Regions from separate parts of the Staphylococcus durrellii genome, predicted to be linked through region 3. Evidence: predicted binding sites of a transcription regulator. Region 3 holds the regulator's gene; each other region holds the start of a gene.

Region 1 (5,797 bases), 280 kb from region 3:
TTCTAAATTATATTTAAGCAACGTTACAATTGATTGTTCATCGTCAACTATAAGCACTGTTTGAGACATAGCGTACCTCCATTAATATATTTACACCGTAATTATAACCTAAATAGTTATAAAAATAACACAATTGACATTGATTTACATAAACTTAACATTACCTTAATTTGGTTAATATAAAAAATACATAATTACAATTACTAATATACTTTTTGTATTGTTAGGTGAAAACGATATAGTAGTTACATTTCTATTATGTCTGTACTGAAGTAATTATATCTAATGCCAACTATTTCATCTACACGTCTCAGTAACTTTAATTACCTTACTACATATTATTTAGCACTAAAAGGTTCAATTTTAATTGCAACAGTACAACAATAAGAACCTAAGCATAGTGTAGGGCTTATCATTCAATTAAAATAAGCACTCCCTTAATAGTAAAGGGGGTGCTTATTTAATAGTAATCGCAAATATAAACATTATCTACAAGTCTATAATTTAACTTAAACAACTATTAGCTTAAATTTTTAATTAACTCATCTGCGAATTGAGAAGTTGAAACTTCTTCAGCACCGTCCATTAAACGTGCGAAGTCGTATGTTACTACTTTAGATGCGATTGTTCTTTCAATTGAATCTGTAATTTTGTCAGCAGCTTCTTGCCATCCTAAATGTTCTAACATTAAAACAGCACTTAAAATTTCTGATGATGGATTAACTTTGTTTTGGTCAGCATACTTAGGAGCAGTACCATGTGTCGCTTCGAAAATTGCATGCCCACTTTCATAGTTAATGTTCGCTCCAGGAGCGATACCAATACCACCAACTTGCGCAGCTAACGCATCTGATACATAGTCACCATTTAAGTTCATTGTAGCAACTACGTCGTGGTCTGCTGGACGAGTAAGAATTTGTTGTAAGAAGATATCAGCAATAGAATCTTTAATAATGATTTTACCTTCTTTTTCAGCTTTATCTTGAACAGCATTAGCTTCATCTTTACCTTTTTCTTCAACTATTTGGTCATATTGTTGCCAAGTGAATACTTTATCAGCAAATTCGTTATGTGCAACGTCGTAACCCCATTGTTTGAAGGCACCTTCTGTAAATTTCATAATGTTACCTTTGTGTACTAACGTAACTGATTTACGATTGTTATCTAAAGCATATTGAATTGCTGCACGTACTAAACGTTCTGTACCTTCTTTAGATACTGGTTTAATACCGATACCTGAAGTTTCAGGGAAACGAATGTTTTTTGCACCCATTTCATTTTGTAAGAAATCAACGACTTTTTTCACTTCTGAAGATCCTTCTTTAAATTCAATACCTGCATAAATATCTTCAGTGTTTTCACGGAAAATAACCATGTCAGTTTCTTCTGGTCTTTTAACAGGAGAAGGTACACCTTTAAACCAACGAACCGGTCTTAAACAAGTAAACAAGTCTAATTCTTGACGTAAAGCTACGTTTAATGAACGAATACCGCCACCGATAGGTGTAGTTAACGGACCTTTGATTGCGATTAAGTATTCATCTATAGCTTCTAAAGTTTCTTTAGGTAACCATTCACCAGTTTCATCATATGCTTTCTGACCAGCTAATACTTCTTTCCAATCAATTTTCTTCTCGCCATTATAGGCTTTTTCTACAGCTGCATCGATAACTCTGCTTGCCGCTTTCCAAATGTCTGGTCCAATTCCATCACCAATAATATATGGAATCGTTGGTTCATTTGGTACTGATAATCCGTCGTTGTTTTTTACTATTTTGTTTACTGCCATTTCTAAAAACCTCCGCATATTTTGTCTATAATAATTATTTTTTATTATCGTTCTTCAATTGGTACATAAGTTCTATTAACTTCACCAACATAATGTGCTCTTGGACGCATAATTCTATTATCTTCATATTGTTCTAGAATATGAGCAATCCATCCTGAAGTTCTACTTACAGCAAAAATTGGAGTGAATAAATCATGTTCTATATTTAAGCTGTGATAAACTGTAGCACTATAAAAGTCTACATTCGCAATTAAACCTTTTTCTTTTTTCATTTTGTCTGCAATTTTCACAGAAATATCAAATAATTGACTTTGACCAGTTTCATTTGTAATTTTTCTGCTCATTTCTTTTAAGAACTTCGCTCTAGGGTCGCCATCTTTATATACGCGGTGTCCAAAGCCCATTATTTTTTCTTTATTTTTGATTTTTTGGTCGATATATTCATCAACTTCATCTTCTGATTTAACTTCAGCTAACATGCTCATAACACGTTCGTTTGCCCCGCCGTGTAAAGGACCTTTTAATGAACCAACCGCAGCAACGATACCTGAATACATGTCAGATAATGATGATACAGCACATCTAGCTGTAAATGTTGAAGCATTGAATTCATGGTCAGCATGCAATACTAATGCTTTGTTAAAGGCTTCTACTTCAATGTCTGTAGGTAATTCGCCTCTTAACATATACAAGAAGTTGCCTGCATAATTTAAGTCTTTGTTCGGTTTTACCGGTTCTTTATCTTCTCTTACACGAGCAAAAGCAGTTACTAATGAAGCAATTTTTGCTTGAATACGAATACCTCGCTCTAAAGTTTCTGTATCGTTCTCAGCTTCGGCATTTGGATCAAAGTGAGCAATATAAGATACTGAAGTTCTTAAAGCAGTCATAGGGTGTACATTATCTGTAGCATATTCTTTGAAGTGGCTATACACTCTAGGATTTAACTCCATATAACTTAATAGTTTTTCTTTTAAAGTTTTAAGTTCTTCAGCACTTGGTAATCTATAATGCCATAATAAAAAGATAATTTCTTCAAATTCAGCATTATTTGCTAAATCATCTATGTCATAGCCCGCATATGTTAATTGACTGTCGATGATTGAACTAACTTTAGTTTCGGCAGCTAGAACCCCTTCTAAGCCTTTTTGTACGTTTGCCATATTTAATTCCCCTTTTCTATTTCGTTATGAAATGGCTTACAAAAACTATTATATCCAATCAAAGATGATTTGTGAATATATAAAGCCATAATTCTTATTAGCCTTATAAGAAATTATTAAACTATATACTACTTTAAATAATTCACAAATAATATTGTTTGTTATATCTACATTCTAATATTTATAGAAGATTACTTCAATTTTTCTTAGAATTTAATTTTTTATCATATACGATAACTAAATATAAATTAAAACCTGTAAAATTACTTATTAAATTTTAAAAATAGTTGTAATATTTTTATTTGGATAGCATAATTGATACTAAATAAACAAAGGAGAAATGCAAATGAGCAAACAAGTATTAGAGAGAGAACTTAGTAATCGTCATGTTCAACTAATTGCTATCGGGGGAGCAATTGGTACTGGGTTATTTTTGGGAGCAGGACAAACGATTGCGTTAACAGGTCCTTCCATATTACTTACCTACATTATCATAGGTTTTATGTTATTTATGTTTATGAGGGGTTTAGGCGAGATTCTGGTTTCAAATACTGGTTTTAAATCTTTTGCCGATGTAACTAACGAATATATAGGACCATTCGCGGGATTCGTTACCGGTTGGACTTATTGGTTATGCTGGATTATTACGGGTATGGCAGAAGTTACAGCCGTGGCAAAATACATAAGTTTTTGGTTTCCACAAATACCAAACTGGATAAGTGCTTTATTTTGTGTACTGATCTTAATGTCATTTAATTTATTAAGTGCAAAGCTATTTGGGGAGTTAGAATTTTGGTTTGCAATTATTAAAATTGTTACAATTGTCGCTTTAATTATCGTTGGTGCAATTATGATAATTATGGCCTATAAAACACAATTTGGTCATGCATCACTTTCTAATTTATATAATAATGGTATCTTCCCTAAAGGCGTAAGCGGCTTTATGATGTCATTCCAAATGGCATTGTTCTCGTTCGTAGGTATCGAGTTAATTGGTGTTACTGCTGGAGAAACAAAAAATCCAAAAGTAACTATCCCAAAAGCTATTAATAGCGTCCCTATTCGTATAATTATATTCTATGTAGGTTCATTAGCAGTTATCATGTCTATTGTTCCTTGGGCACAAGTTAACCCAGATGAGAGTCCGTTCGTTAGATTGTTCGCGCTAATCGGTATACCATTTGCTGCAGGCATTATAAATTTTGTTGTATTAACTGCTGCAGCATCATCATGTAATAGTGGTATCTTTTCAAATAGTAGGATGCTTTTTGGTTTATCTAATCAAGAGCAAGCACCTCCTATTTTCAAAAGTACAAATAAAAATGGTGTACCACACATAGCTATTATTCTCTCATCCTTTTTATTGCTAATAGCAGCATTACTTAATTATATTATTCCAAATGCAACTCAAGTATTTACGTATGTTACTACGCTATCTACAGTATTATTCCTAGTTGTTTGGGCATTGATTACAGTTGCTTATATTAATTATCACAAACGTAATCCTGAGAATCACAAGCATACAAATTATAAATTATTTGGCGGTAAATATATGGCGTACATTATTTTAGTATTTTTCTTCTTAGTATTTTGTTTATTATTTGTAAATGTTGATACAAGAAGAGCTGTGTATATTACACCTATTTGGCTTGTTATTTTAGGACTTATGTATCTTAGATACAAAAATGCTATTAAAAAACCTCAAAAATAAAGTTTATTAAAGCCCATTCAATCCTTGAATGGGCTTTATACTGTTGACAATTCCTTTACCTTTGTTAGCATTTTTATACATGCTTCCGTGTGCACTGCCTTCGTCTAAGATCTTCGTCTAGTGCTTTTCCACTAGAATTCGACATAAATGACTAGCAATATTAAACTAAACTTTTTTAATATATAAACAAACCTTAGGTAAATATCACCTAAGGTTTGTTTGCTTTCTGAGAAGAGTATAAATAATTGTGCTCTTCTGATATTATACTGTATTTAAAAAATTTAAAGCACGTTAGCATAGCCTTCGAATACTTTTCCTTGATTAGCATCTACTGTTACTAAGTTATCACTTTGTAATTCAGTAGTAGCATTTTCAACACCAACTATTGTTGGAATACCTTTTTCTAAACCTACGATAGCACTTGGTGATGTGATACCATTTTCTTCTGTAATTAAGCCTAATGCTTGCTCAATATAAGGTACCAAAGTTTCATCTACTGATGAAGTAACGATAACTTTGTCAGATAGATCAACGCCTTCAAGTTCGTTAGCAGCATTAGCTACTAAAATTTTACCAACTACCGAATTACGACCTACACCTTGTCCACTGGCAATTTCATCGCCTACTAGATGTAATTTCATCATGTTAGTAGTGCCTTTTTCTCCAGTAGGTACGCCAGCAGTGATAATAATTAAATCACCATTTTGTACTCTTTCAGTTTCAACTGCAGTTGCTACAGCATTATTTAATAATGCATCTGTTGTTTTACGGCCTTGTTTAATCACTGGATAAACGCCCCATACTAATGCACATTGGCGAGCTGTTTCACCACTTGGAGTTACTGCAATAATATCTGATTTAGGTCTATATTTTGAAATCGTACGCGCCGTTGAACCACTTTCAGTAGCAGCAACAATAGCTTTAACATTTAAATTTAATGCTGTATGTGCAACAGACACACCTATAGCATTAACTAGGGAAGTTTCAACTAATTTAGTACGGTCTGATAATAATTTTTTGTAATCTTGAGCAGCTTCAGCTGAGACTGCAATATTTCTCATTGTTTTTACAGCTTCTTCTGGATAAGAACCAGCTGCAGTCTCACCAGATAACATAACAGCATCTGTGCCATCA
Region 2 (5,797 bases), 200 kb from region 3:
AAAGTACAATATCAGCTATTGAAAGCATATTTGAGGTGCTAGCTCCAGAAGGCATTATTATTTTAGTTATATATCCTGGACATGATGAAGGGAAAGTTGAAAGTGATAAAGTAGTCAATTTTTTAACTTCAATCGATCAACAAATTGCCCACGTGCTGCAATATCAATTCATCAATCAACAAAACGATCCGCCCTTCATTTGTGCTATAGAAAAGCGTTAACATAAAATAAAAAAGATTGTCCTCACTACTACGTGAAGACAATCTTTTTTTTATGATTTTTAATCATAATTAGCAAGTTCATTAGCAAAGTGCTACAAATTTCCAAATTCCCTATAAGTTTAAGATAGTAGTTAAACTTTCTTGAAAACTTGCTTTTTTTGAATTAATTTCATCAGTAATAAAGTTTAAAAGATGTTCCCTTTCATCTTCAAATTTATCATTGAAATAGATGATTACTGTACGTTCATCATTTTGAGGTCTTTCTTTAATAATCCATTTTTTCTCGACTAAATCATTATACGTACGCGTACGTTTGTATGATTTGATGTGAACGTGTTCATCCATTTGTTTTAGTGTCATTGAGCCTTTTTTCCAAAGCGTAAGTAGAATTAAAACCTCTTCTTTAGACATTTTGTATTCTTTCCTAATGCTTTTGAAAATGTTCTCAATTTCCACTAAAATATGATTCAAATTCAAAACATTTGTAACCTTATTGTCTAACGCCTCTCCCATAATAATTCCCCCATATAAAAAATATATAGTAAAACATGTAAAATTAATTTTAAATCATTTATCATATTTTTAATAGTCGAAAACTTAACGTTTATTAAAAATTACATTTTTTATTAAAATTAATCTTATACACATTTTAAAAGTAATTTAAGGATTATGCAATAAAGTAATTTCTTAATTTTTGTTGATATTCTTTTAAAATATTTATAGAGTCTTCAAATTGTTTTTTTTCTAAACTATTTAATGCAATTTCATATATTTTAACTGCACCATTTCTGTTTAAAAGTGTTGGCACACCAGCATATACATCCTCGTAACCAAATTCATTGTCTAAATAACTAGAAACAGTTAACACAGTATCTTGATTACATAAAATCGCATTTGTAATTTCTGTAAGTGCCATTGCAATACCATAGCAAGTTGCCCCTTTTGCTCGAATAATATGATATGCAGCTTCTTTTGTATTTATAAATGCCTGCTTTAATTCATTTTCTGATAATGTATAGTTTTCTTTAAATTGATGTAGCGGCTGGCCAGCAATTTGCACATTTGACCAAACAGCTAATTCAGAATCTCCATGCTCACCGATTATTTGTGCATTAATGTTAGTTGGCGCAATACCACATAACTCCCCTAACTCATGTCTAAACCTTGCACTATCAAGTACCGTACCTGAACCTATTACTTTTTCCTTAGGGAAACCGGAAATTTTTTTAGTAACATAAGTCATAATATCTACAGGATTAGTTGCCACGACAAATATTCCTGAAAATCGATGTTCAATTACTTGAGTTATAATTGCTTTAAATATTTCTGCGTTTTTCGTTACCAAATCCAATCTTGTTTCATGTGGTTGTTGATTTGCACCAGCAGTAATAACCACTATATCTGCATTAGCACAATCTTCATAACTACCGACTTTTAAATTCGTTCTTTTAGCACTTAATGCGGAAGCATGCGCCAAATCTTTAATATCTCCTGTGACTCTTTCTTCATCAATATCAATAATTACTAGTTCATCTACTATTGCTTGAGATACTAATGCAAAAGCATAACTAGAACCAACTGCACCATCACCGATTAGAACTACTTTATTACTTTTCGTATATTTCATAAGATCACACCTAACTTTTATATTGTGATATTTTTCACAATATAAACTTATCATTTTTTCTGCTAAAATACAACAATTATTTGTGAATAAATTCACATTTACAGTTTAAAAATTGAACACTACCCTGACAGATATTCGTACTACGTCTGAGTAATGTTCAATCTAATTTATTGCTATTTATTTACGTTATTTTCATCATCTATTATAAAACCCATTGCACTAGAACTATTATTTAAAAATGATAATATATAGCGCATCACTTCGTCCCTTTCAGGTTCATTATGGACTTCGTGATATAAACCTTCCCACACTTTGAAATAAAGTTCATCAGTTTTAACTTTATCTTTGATTAAGTCCATAAGTTCAGTATCAGCTACTTTATCTTCAGTACCATACATTAATAATAATGGTATTTTATTAATATCAGTTAAATGTGTTACAGTTTCTTTCATCACTTCAACAACTTGTTTATACCAATGATAAGTAACTTTTGTTAGCATTAATTGATCATCTGATGTTTCTTCAAGCACTTCAGTATTACGAGTTAAATCACGTGCTTCAATACCTACTTTGAAACGTGCATCTTTGGCGACATTGCCTATATTCGCTATTATTTTATCTTTACGTGATTTGCCACTTTTTTTAAATTCTAATATTGGAGAAATAAGTGCTAATCCCTCGATAGGTACTTCCACGCGTTCAAGTAGATTTAACATAATTAATCCACCTAAACCGACGCCTATAACATATGTTGGAATTTTATATTCATTTGCAATTTTAATCCATTCCAATACGTTTTCATGATATACGTCAAAGTTATTTATTTGACCTTTATTAGAACGTGAAGTTTGGCCTTGTCCAGGTAAATCACCCATTATTACGTGATAACCGTTACGACGAAGCATAGTGATTAAATAAGCATATCTTCCGGTATGCTCTAACATATTATGTACAATAACTATTACACCCTTAGCTTCGTTTTCAGTTTCCCACTTCCACATATTATATACTTCTCCTTCTCGTTAAATTTCATTAACTTAATTGTATCAAATAATTAGTCTAATTTACCATTTTTTATCACAGATTAACTATAATATCTCTGTACAAAATAATTCGGCTAATATTGTGTAAAATGTAATATATATAGTATAAAAAATATTTGTGAACGTTTTCATCATAAATAAATTCATGATACACTATTATAGAATAGAGTTATTGTTAGGAGGAATGAATATGCCAATCGTGAAAGATTTCTTTATTGCTTTATCTAATAGTAAATTTTTAAACGCTACTGCGAAAAAATTAGGACCCATGTTTGGTGCAAAAAAAGTGGTAGCCGGCAACACTATTCCAATGTTATTAGAGACGATAGAACGTCTTAACGAAAAGGGAATCGTTGTTACTGTAGATAATTTAGGTGAATATGTTGTTAATGAAGGGGAAGCAATTCAAGCTAAAGATCGAATTCTAGAAGTGATGTACGCTGTTTATGACCATAATTTAGATGCGCATATGTCAATCAAAATAAGTCAATTAGGCGCGGAATTTGATTTAGATCTTGCTTATAAAAACTTGAGAGAAATTTTATTAAAAGCAAATGAATTTAATAATATGCACATTAATATAGATACCGAAAAATATGAATCACTATTTGGAGTAATACAAACTGTTGATCGCTTAAAAGGCGAATTTAAAAACGTAGGAACAGTAATCCAAGCATACCTATTTAAAGCCGAAGCATTGATTGATAAATATCCCGAATTGCGTTTACGTTTAGTTAAAGGCGCTTATAAAGAAAACGAATTTATCGCTTATCAGTCTAAAGAAGAAATAGATAAAAATTACATAGATATAATTGAAAAACGCCTTTTAAATTGTAATCATGTGACTTCGATTGCTACACATGATGACGCAATTATTAATCATGTAAAGCAATTCGCAAAAGATAATCATATCGATAAAGAGCAATATGAATTCCAAATGTTATACGGGTTTAGAACTGAACTCGCTGAAAAAATTGCTAAAGAAGGATACAACTTCTGTATTTATGTACCTTTTGGTGACGATTGGTTTAGTTATTTCATGCGTAGATTAGCAGAAAGACCTCAAAACTTAGTGTTAGCTTATAAGGAATTCACTAGCCCTCAAATGTTGAAAAAATTAGGCATTTTCTTTGGTGCTACCACTGCTTTAATTGCTGGACTTGTCGCATTATTCAAATTGAGCAAAAAATAACAAAAGCTACTTCAGTCTAGCTTGTTAACTAAATAAGAATTTGGGGTATAATTCCCAAACTCATGCCCTTAAGTCAATTCAAGCCAGAATTCATTTAGGGGTAATTTTTATTTCAATAATTCTTATTGATTAGCACTTTTTGGTGTATATGGCTTGAGCCTATCTCATCTTACATTATCTATTGAAACTACCTAAAAGCCCTTCATAATCGTGTCTCAGTTTCAAGACACATGCTATTCCTGGAGGTGTGTCACAATAATACTATAGTTACATAAAGTTGCCATAGAACTTCACTTCAAAAATAAGACACTTTCATATAATTTAATAAATACCACTAAACTAAATTAACGAACTGACTTATGCATAATAATCATGGCATAACTCAACTTACACTATTATATGAAAGTTATTTTAGGTTTTGTGCGAATATCAGTTTGTAAGAATAAATAAAATCAATCGTGAATTTGCCTCTGGTTAAATGTCATTAAACATAATAAGTAGATTAGCTCAATGAACTACCTAAAATTAAAAACGTCAATATCTATATTATTTTGATAGAAATTGACGTTTATATTTTAGTCACAGATGTTTATGTCTCAAATATTTACTTATTGATAAAGGTTTATGCATTAATTGACTTTAATAGATTAGCCATTTCAATTGCGCTAACTGCCGCTTCAGACCCTTTATTACCGGCTTTAGTTCCCGCTCTTTCTACAGCTTGTTCGATATTGTCAGTAGTTAAAATACCAAAAATAACAGGAATATCTGCTACGTCGTTCGCTTTAGAAACACCTTTTGAAACTTCATTACATACATAATCATAATGAGAAGTTGACCCTTTGATAACACAACCTAGAGTGATAACTGCATCGTATTCACCTTTTTGTGCTAACCTTTTAGCAACCAACGGAATTTCAAAAGCGCCTGGTACATATGCAACGTCAATATTGTTTTCCGGCACTTCGTGTCTAATTAACGTATCTTTCGCACCGTCTAATAATCTATTAGTGATAAAATCATTGAAACGACTGACTACAATTGCTACTTTTAAATCTGTGCCTATTAATTTACCTTCAAAATTCATACTTGCTTCCTCCTATAGTAAATGACCCATTTTAGTTTTTTTAGTTGTCATATAATTATGATTGTGTTCATTTTCAGGTACAATCAGTTCTATTCTTTTAGTGATGTTAATACCGTATTTTTCTAAACTTTTAAACTTTGTCGGATTGTTGCTCAATAGATTTACATTTTCGACGCCTAAATATTTAAGCATTGCAGCAGCGTCTTTATAATCTCGTAAATCTTCGTCAAATCCCAAAGCATTATTTGCCGTAACCGTATCATAACCTTGTTCGATTAATTCATAAGCTCTCAATTTATTAATCAAACCAATACCTCTACCCTCTTGGGGTAGATAAATTATTATGCCACCATGTTCCTCGATATATTTCATTGATTCCGCTAATTGTTCCCCACAATCACAACGTTGACTATGGAAAATATCACCTGTTAAACAAGATGAGTGGATACGTACATTTTCAGTTGTTCTTGGTTTGTCTTTAATGACTGCTACAAGTTCATCTCTTGAACTTGAAGTTGTAAAGCCAATCATTTTAAAGTCACCATATTCTGTTGGCATAGCTACTTCTGCTTTTGCCTCGATATGTGTTTCCTGAGCTTTTCTATATTCCACTAAATCATCTATAGA
Region 3 (5,797 bases):
CTTGAATTAAATGGAACAGAAAATAATCGAGCATTAAAAGCATTTTAATAAATGCTATAACCGTAAAGGCGTCATTGTCAGTAGAAGCCTTGCCCAGTAGCCAACTAAAACGACGCGCTACAATAAAATGTTTAAAATCTACAGAGATGTCTGGTAAATCGTCGGATTTACTTAATTTATAAGCTTTATTGACCACGGAAGAATTATAAAACATTGAATTTAAATCTTCTATATAAGTTCTTTTTAACATGCCACTCAAGGCCATATTATATATACAAACTAATATTAGTAACATAATACCTAAACCAGTATTTAATAAAGTAATAATTATAGCTATTAAAGGCAAGTATGTAGAAAACATGTAAAAATAGTTACGTTTTATTGGCTGAAGCTGATCTGGAAAAATTGGATAAATTGTTTTACCAATTTTAGCTAAATGATAAGCAACAAAATTTCGTACACCATCATTTTCATTAAACACTTGAAATAATTTTTCGTTATTAATTTTTTTCATGTGTCTTAGTGCAGATACTAATCGCATTTCACCAATTGCTGTAAAGTTAAAATTCATAATACTAAACAATTGTGGCATATCTAAATCGTTCCAAGTTTTATCATCAATCAATAAGTTTGTATCATAATTGTCTTTGTAAAGTTCATATTGATAATCATGTCGGCTATTGGGTCTGATAAACTTTTCTAACGGTTTGATGTTGTCCCATAATGTGGGTAATTCATTTTTAAGTTTAATGCTATTAACAATTTCAGTAATTATAACTAATAAAATACTAGCTACTATTAACGCGAGTATAAGCCAAAGAATAGTTGGCATGGTGTAACTGCTCCTTTTTTATGTCTAGTCTATAGGTTAATTGTGTCATTGATTATATTTTGACGCAAGGTTATAGGAAATTTATAATAATATGAATGTCAATAGGGAACGTGCGTACTTATTAACAATTAGTGCATAAACTGTGGATAAGTGATGGGAAAAGCTGTGGATTAGGGGGAATAATGAAAAATGTAGCAAATATATAGTGACATATTAATTGTGGATAACTAGGATAACTTTGTGGATAGCCTTTATTAACGTAGTTAAGATGTGAATAAAAAAGTTGATAAAAAAATAGAGAAAATGAGGTGACTCATTTTCTCTATTTTTTATAAAGTGACTTATATGTTAAGATTCCTGTAAATTTTCCCATTTATTCATAGCATGTTCTAATTTGTGTTCGGTCTCTTCTTTTTCGAGCGCAAGTTCATTTGATTTTGATGGGTTGTTGTATATTTCTGGTGTTAGTAACTGTTCCTCAATTTCAGCGATTTTATTTTCGTAAGTTTCAATATCGCTCTCATATTGTGCTATTTTACGCTCTCGTTGTCGTTGTTCTTTTTTCTGTTCTTTTTGGGAGAGGTAAGAATTAGTATTACTGTTTGCTTCAAACGCTTGGTTACTTGTATGTTCAAGGTTTGTTTGTTGGGCAGCTAGTGCATGTTTTTCAGCGATTTTATCTAAGTAATACTGATAGTCTCCGATATATAAAGTGCCACCTGCACTATCTAGATCAAATATTTTATTAGCTAATTGAGTAATAAAGTAACGATCATGTGAGACGAAAATAATTGTACCATCAAAATCTTGTAAGGCTTGTTCTAACATTTCTTTCGAATCAATATCTAGGTGGTTAGTAGGTTCATCTAGGATTAAAACGTTATTGCGCTCTAACATTAATAACGCAAGTTGAAGCCTTGCTTTTTCGCCACCTGATAAATCGTTAATCATTTTCTTAACGTCTTCTTGTACAAATAAGAAGCGGCCCAGAACGGCCCTAATGTCTTTCTCGTTCATAGTAGGATATTGATCCCATACATAATCGAGAATCATTTTAGTAGATTTAAATTCGGCTTGCTTTTGATCATAGTAACCAATCTTCAAATTGGCCCCAGTTGTTATTTCTCCGGCTAATGCGTGTTGCTTTTCGGCGATTGTTTTAATAAGAGTTGATTTACCTATACCATTTGGACCAATAATTGCGATATGATCTCCCTTAGTTACTTCTAATGAAATAGGTTCAGTAATAGGTTCTTCATAACCAATTTCCAATTGTTTAATATGAAAAACATCATTACCAGTATTACGCTCAAAGTCAAAAGTGATATTCGCGCTTCGAGCATCAATTAGTGGTTTATCTATAGTTTGCATCTTTTCTAAAGTCTTTCGTCTACTTTTGGCCATACCCGAAGTAGAGGCTCTAGCAATATTTTTATCGACAAATGTTTCAAGTTTTTTAATCTCTGCTTTTTGTTTTTCGTATTCTTGCATTCGTTTTGCATAATATTTGTCACGTTGTTCGATAAATTGTGCATAGTTTCCTTGGTAATGTTGGACATCACCTAAAGCCACATCATAAATTTGATTAACAATTTTATCTAGAAAGTATCTGTCGTGACTGATAATAACAATAGCACCTTTAAAGTAGTTTAAATAACCCTCTAACCATTCTGTTGTTTCCATATCGAGATGGTTAGTAGGCTCATCTAATAGCAGTAAATCAGGTTCACTTAATAACATTTGAGCTAATGATAAACGCGTCTTTTGGCCACCACTAAAATCATTTATTGGACGGTCAAAATCTGCTTCATCAAAGTTCAAGCCATGTAATACAGTTTTAATTTTACTTTCGTATTGATAGCCCTCTAATTGTTCAAATTGATTTGATAGGCTTTCGTATTTTTCAAGATGCACTTTATATTTGTCACTATCAAAGTCATCTGCATGTTGCGCTAACCAATCAGTTTCTTGGTTCATTTGTTGGCCTAATTTTTTAATATGCTCAAAAGGTTTGGACATTTCTTGAATTACAGTAGAAGTTGTATTCAAGGTCATTTGCTGTGTTAAGTAACCTAACTTTAAATTTTTAATTTTTGAGATATGCCCGCCGTCATACCCCTCTACACCTGCAATGATTTTCATTAATGTAGATTTTCCGGCGCCATTTCTACCTACAATACCGATTCGCTCGCCAGTCTTAATTTCTACATTAACATCATTAAAAATATCTTCACCATCGAAAGATTTCGATATATCGTTTAGTTGTAATAATATCATGTTTTGTGCACCTCACTAATATGTCTATTTTACCTTATATAAGTGTTAGATAAAACTACGATTGTTTATTTTTATATTTTATTAATGTATAATATTATAGTAATTGCTTCCATTCATAGCTTTGTATATTTTCGTAATAATAGGGGGACTTAATTTTGGCGCATCAAAGTGATAAAATTCCTCGTGCTACATTAAAGCGTTTACCTTTATATTATAGATTTGTGAATACTTTAAAATCAAAAGGCATAGACAGAGTGAATTCTAAAACGATTAGCGAAGGACTAAATATAGATTCTGCAACTATTCGTCGAGATTTTTCATATTTTGGAGAACTAGGTAAAAAAGGATACGGATATAATATAGAAAGTCTGTTGAACTTTTTTAAACACGAAATAAATGAAAATAATGAAATTAAGATTGCCATTGTGGGCGTTGGTAATTTAGGTAAGGCATTGTTGAATTTTAATTTTTCTATTCACGATGAAATGACAATTACTGAGGCTTTTGATATTCGAGAGGATATTATAGGTGCTAAAGTTGGAAATGTTACGGTAAAACATTATAACGATATAGAAAACATTTTAAAAAAAGAAGAAATCGATGTCGTTATTCTTACAACTACTGAAAATGCGGCGCAACAAGTAACAGATCAACTCGTGCAATCTGGCGTAAAAGGTATTTTGAATTTTACACCAACTAGAGTTAATACCCCTTCAGATGTTCAAATACATCATATAGACTTAGGTATTGAATTACAATCATTACTATTTTTTATGCGTAATTATGGAGATAAATAAATTAAATATATTGAAGCTATCTTATGAGATTTTGTCTTTTAGACATTAAAAAAGGTAGCTTTTTTATTTGGTAATGATTTATCAATAATTTTTTCAACCTAATTTACCCATTCTAAAAAATTGATTACAATACTATTACAATTAAACAAATAGTCTTGAAAAGTACGATCAAATCTAATATTATTATTCTTATTAATTTAATCGGAAAAGAGGGATTTATTTGGTGTGGTTAGTATTTAGTGGTCTCATCGTAGGGGCTTTATTAGGCTTCGTTATGCAACGCACACGGTTTTGTTTAGCAGGTGGTTTCCGAGATATGTATATTCAAAAGAGTAATAAAATGTTTTATGCCTTATTAATAGCCATATCCATACAAAGTATTGGACTACTTATTTTGACTTCTACAGGCATCGTTAAAGTACCAACAGAATCATACCCTATAATAGGGACGGTTATTGGATCATTTATTTTTGGAGTTGGAATGATTTTATCTGGTGGATGTGCTACTGGTACATGGTATCGTGCCGGAGAAGGTTTAATAGGTAGTTGGATAGCTTTAGCTTTATATGCGTTCACTTCAGCAGTTACTAAATTTGGTTTATTACTACCTATATTGAATAAAATTAACAAACCAACAAATGTTAATGCTAGCATGTCACAAACAACCGGTATTCCAATGTGGGTTTGGGTTTTATTATTAGTTATTATTACACTGTTTTTCGTAGTGAAAACTTTACGTAAGCCAAAAGTTGCTGTGCCAACATTAAAACGTAAATTTACAGGTGTACGCTATTATTTATTTGAGAAGAAATATCATCCTTTCGTAGCAGCCATTTTAGTAGGTATTATTGCGTTGTTGGCTTGGCCAGTAAGTGAAACTACAGGTAGAATGGATGGACTTGGTATTACGACTCCTTCAGCTAATTTAGTACAATTTTTAGTCAGTGGAGATGTTAAATTATTAGACTGGGGCGTATTTTTAGTTTTAGGTATATTCCTTGGTTCATATATAGCAGCAAAAGGTGCAAGAGAATTTAAATGGAGATTACCGGACAAAAAGACAATTAGAAATAGTGTATTTGGAGGTACGTTCATGGGATTTGGTGCATCTGTAGCAGGAGGTTGTTCAATTGGTAATGGTTTAGTATCAACTGCGACAATGTCTTGGCAAGGATGGATAGCTCTAGCTTCAATGATTCTAGGTGCATGGTTTATGAGTTATTTTATCTTTATTAGGCCTATGAAAAAAGCTCAAAAGGCACAAGCGACCTCAGCAAAAAGTGCCAATATAAGTGGACAAACGCAAACAACATAATAAGGAGGAAATTAAATTATGGTACATGAATTAGGCACAGTAGGAATGGTTTGTCCGTTCCCATTAATAGAAGCTCAAAAGAAAATGGTAACCTTGGATAACGGAGACGAACTAAAAATTGATTTCGATTGTACTCAAGCAACTGAAGCAATACCAAATTGGGCTGCTGAACAAGGTTATCCAGTAACAAACTATGAACAATTAGATGATGCTTCTTGGACAATCACTATTCAAAAAGCATAAGCAATTGACCTGGTTATTTTTTATAACCAGGTTTTCTTTATATTCATGTGTTATAAGTGTAACCATGATGGTACACTATAAATTAAAAGTGTACATAATTGTCACTAATGTAAATGTAAAATTTTGTATAAATAGTATTCTAATCAGTTAATTATTATGAACAAATGGTTTTTAGACAACACCATTGTCTGATTGAATGATATTATATAACTTTACGGTATCTATATGTCTAATAAATATAAACAAGTCTAATAAAAGTACTATTTAACTTATAAATTTATATGAAGTAATTATTTTATCTTTAAATAACAAATGGCTTTAATGAAATAATAA

The links. Region 3 encodes Rex, which represses fermentation and respiration genes when NADH is low (regulators of the CRP and FNR family bind a similar motif). Its sites were predicted from a motif close to TTGTGAAATATTTCACAA; they were not measured.
Region 1: the regulator Rex is predicted to act here: its motif matches at 3,083-3,100, upstream of ISP02_RS05440 (citrate synthase).
Region 2: the regulator Rex is predicted to act here: its motif matches at 1,929-1,946, upstream of ISP02_RS05100 (L-lactate dehydrogenase).

What each region holds. Positions count from the first base shown of each region.
Region 1 is NZ_JADIIO010000001.1:1,118,006-1,123,802, reverse strand. Features, by position in the region: gene ISP02_RS05450 (response regulator transcription factor) at 1-69, opposite strand, end outside; gene icd (NADP-dependent isocitrate dehydrogenase) at 521-1,789, opposite strand; gene ISP02_RS05440 (citrate synthase) at 1,834-2,952, opposite strand; gene ISP02_RS05435 (amino acid permease) at 3,299-4,663, shown strand; gene pyk (pyruvate kinase) at 4,945-5,797, opposite strand, start outside.
Region 2 is NZ_JADIIO010000001.1:1,036,909-1,042,705, reverse strand. Features, by position in the region: gene ISP02_RS05110 (tRNA (mnm(5)s(2)U34)-methyltransferase) at 1-221, shown strand, start outside; gene ISP02_RS05105 (transcriptional regulator, SarA/Rot family) at 333-734, opposite strand; gene ISP02_RS05100 (L-lactate dehydrogenase) at 889-1,848, opposite strand; gene ISP02_RS05095 (alpha/beta fold hydrolase) at 2,022-2,849, opposite strand; gene ISP02_RS05090 (proline dehydrogenase family protein) at 3,082-4,083, shown strand; gene ribH (6,7-dimethyl-8-ribityllumazine synthase) at 4,706-5,170, opposite strand; gene ribB (3,4-dihydroxy-2-butanone-4-phosphate synthase) at 5,183-5,797, opposite strand, start outside.
Region 3 is NZ_JADIIO010000001.1:841,569-847,365, forward strand. Features, by position in the region: gene ISP02_RS03960 (MutS-related protein) at 1-832, opposite strand, end outside; gene ISP02_RS03965 (ABC-F family ATP-binding cassette domain-containing protein) at 1,181-3,109, opposite strand; gene ISP02_RS03970 (redox-sensing transcriptional repressor Rex) at 3,265-3,906, shown strand; gene ISP02_RS03975 (YeeE/YedE family protein) at 4,127-5,221, shown strand; gene ISP02_RS03980 (sulfurtransferase TusA family protein) at 5,240-5,464, shown strand.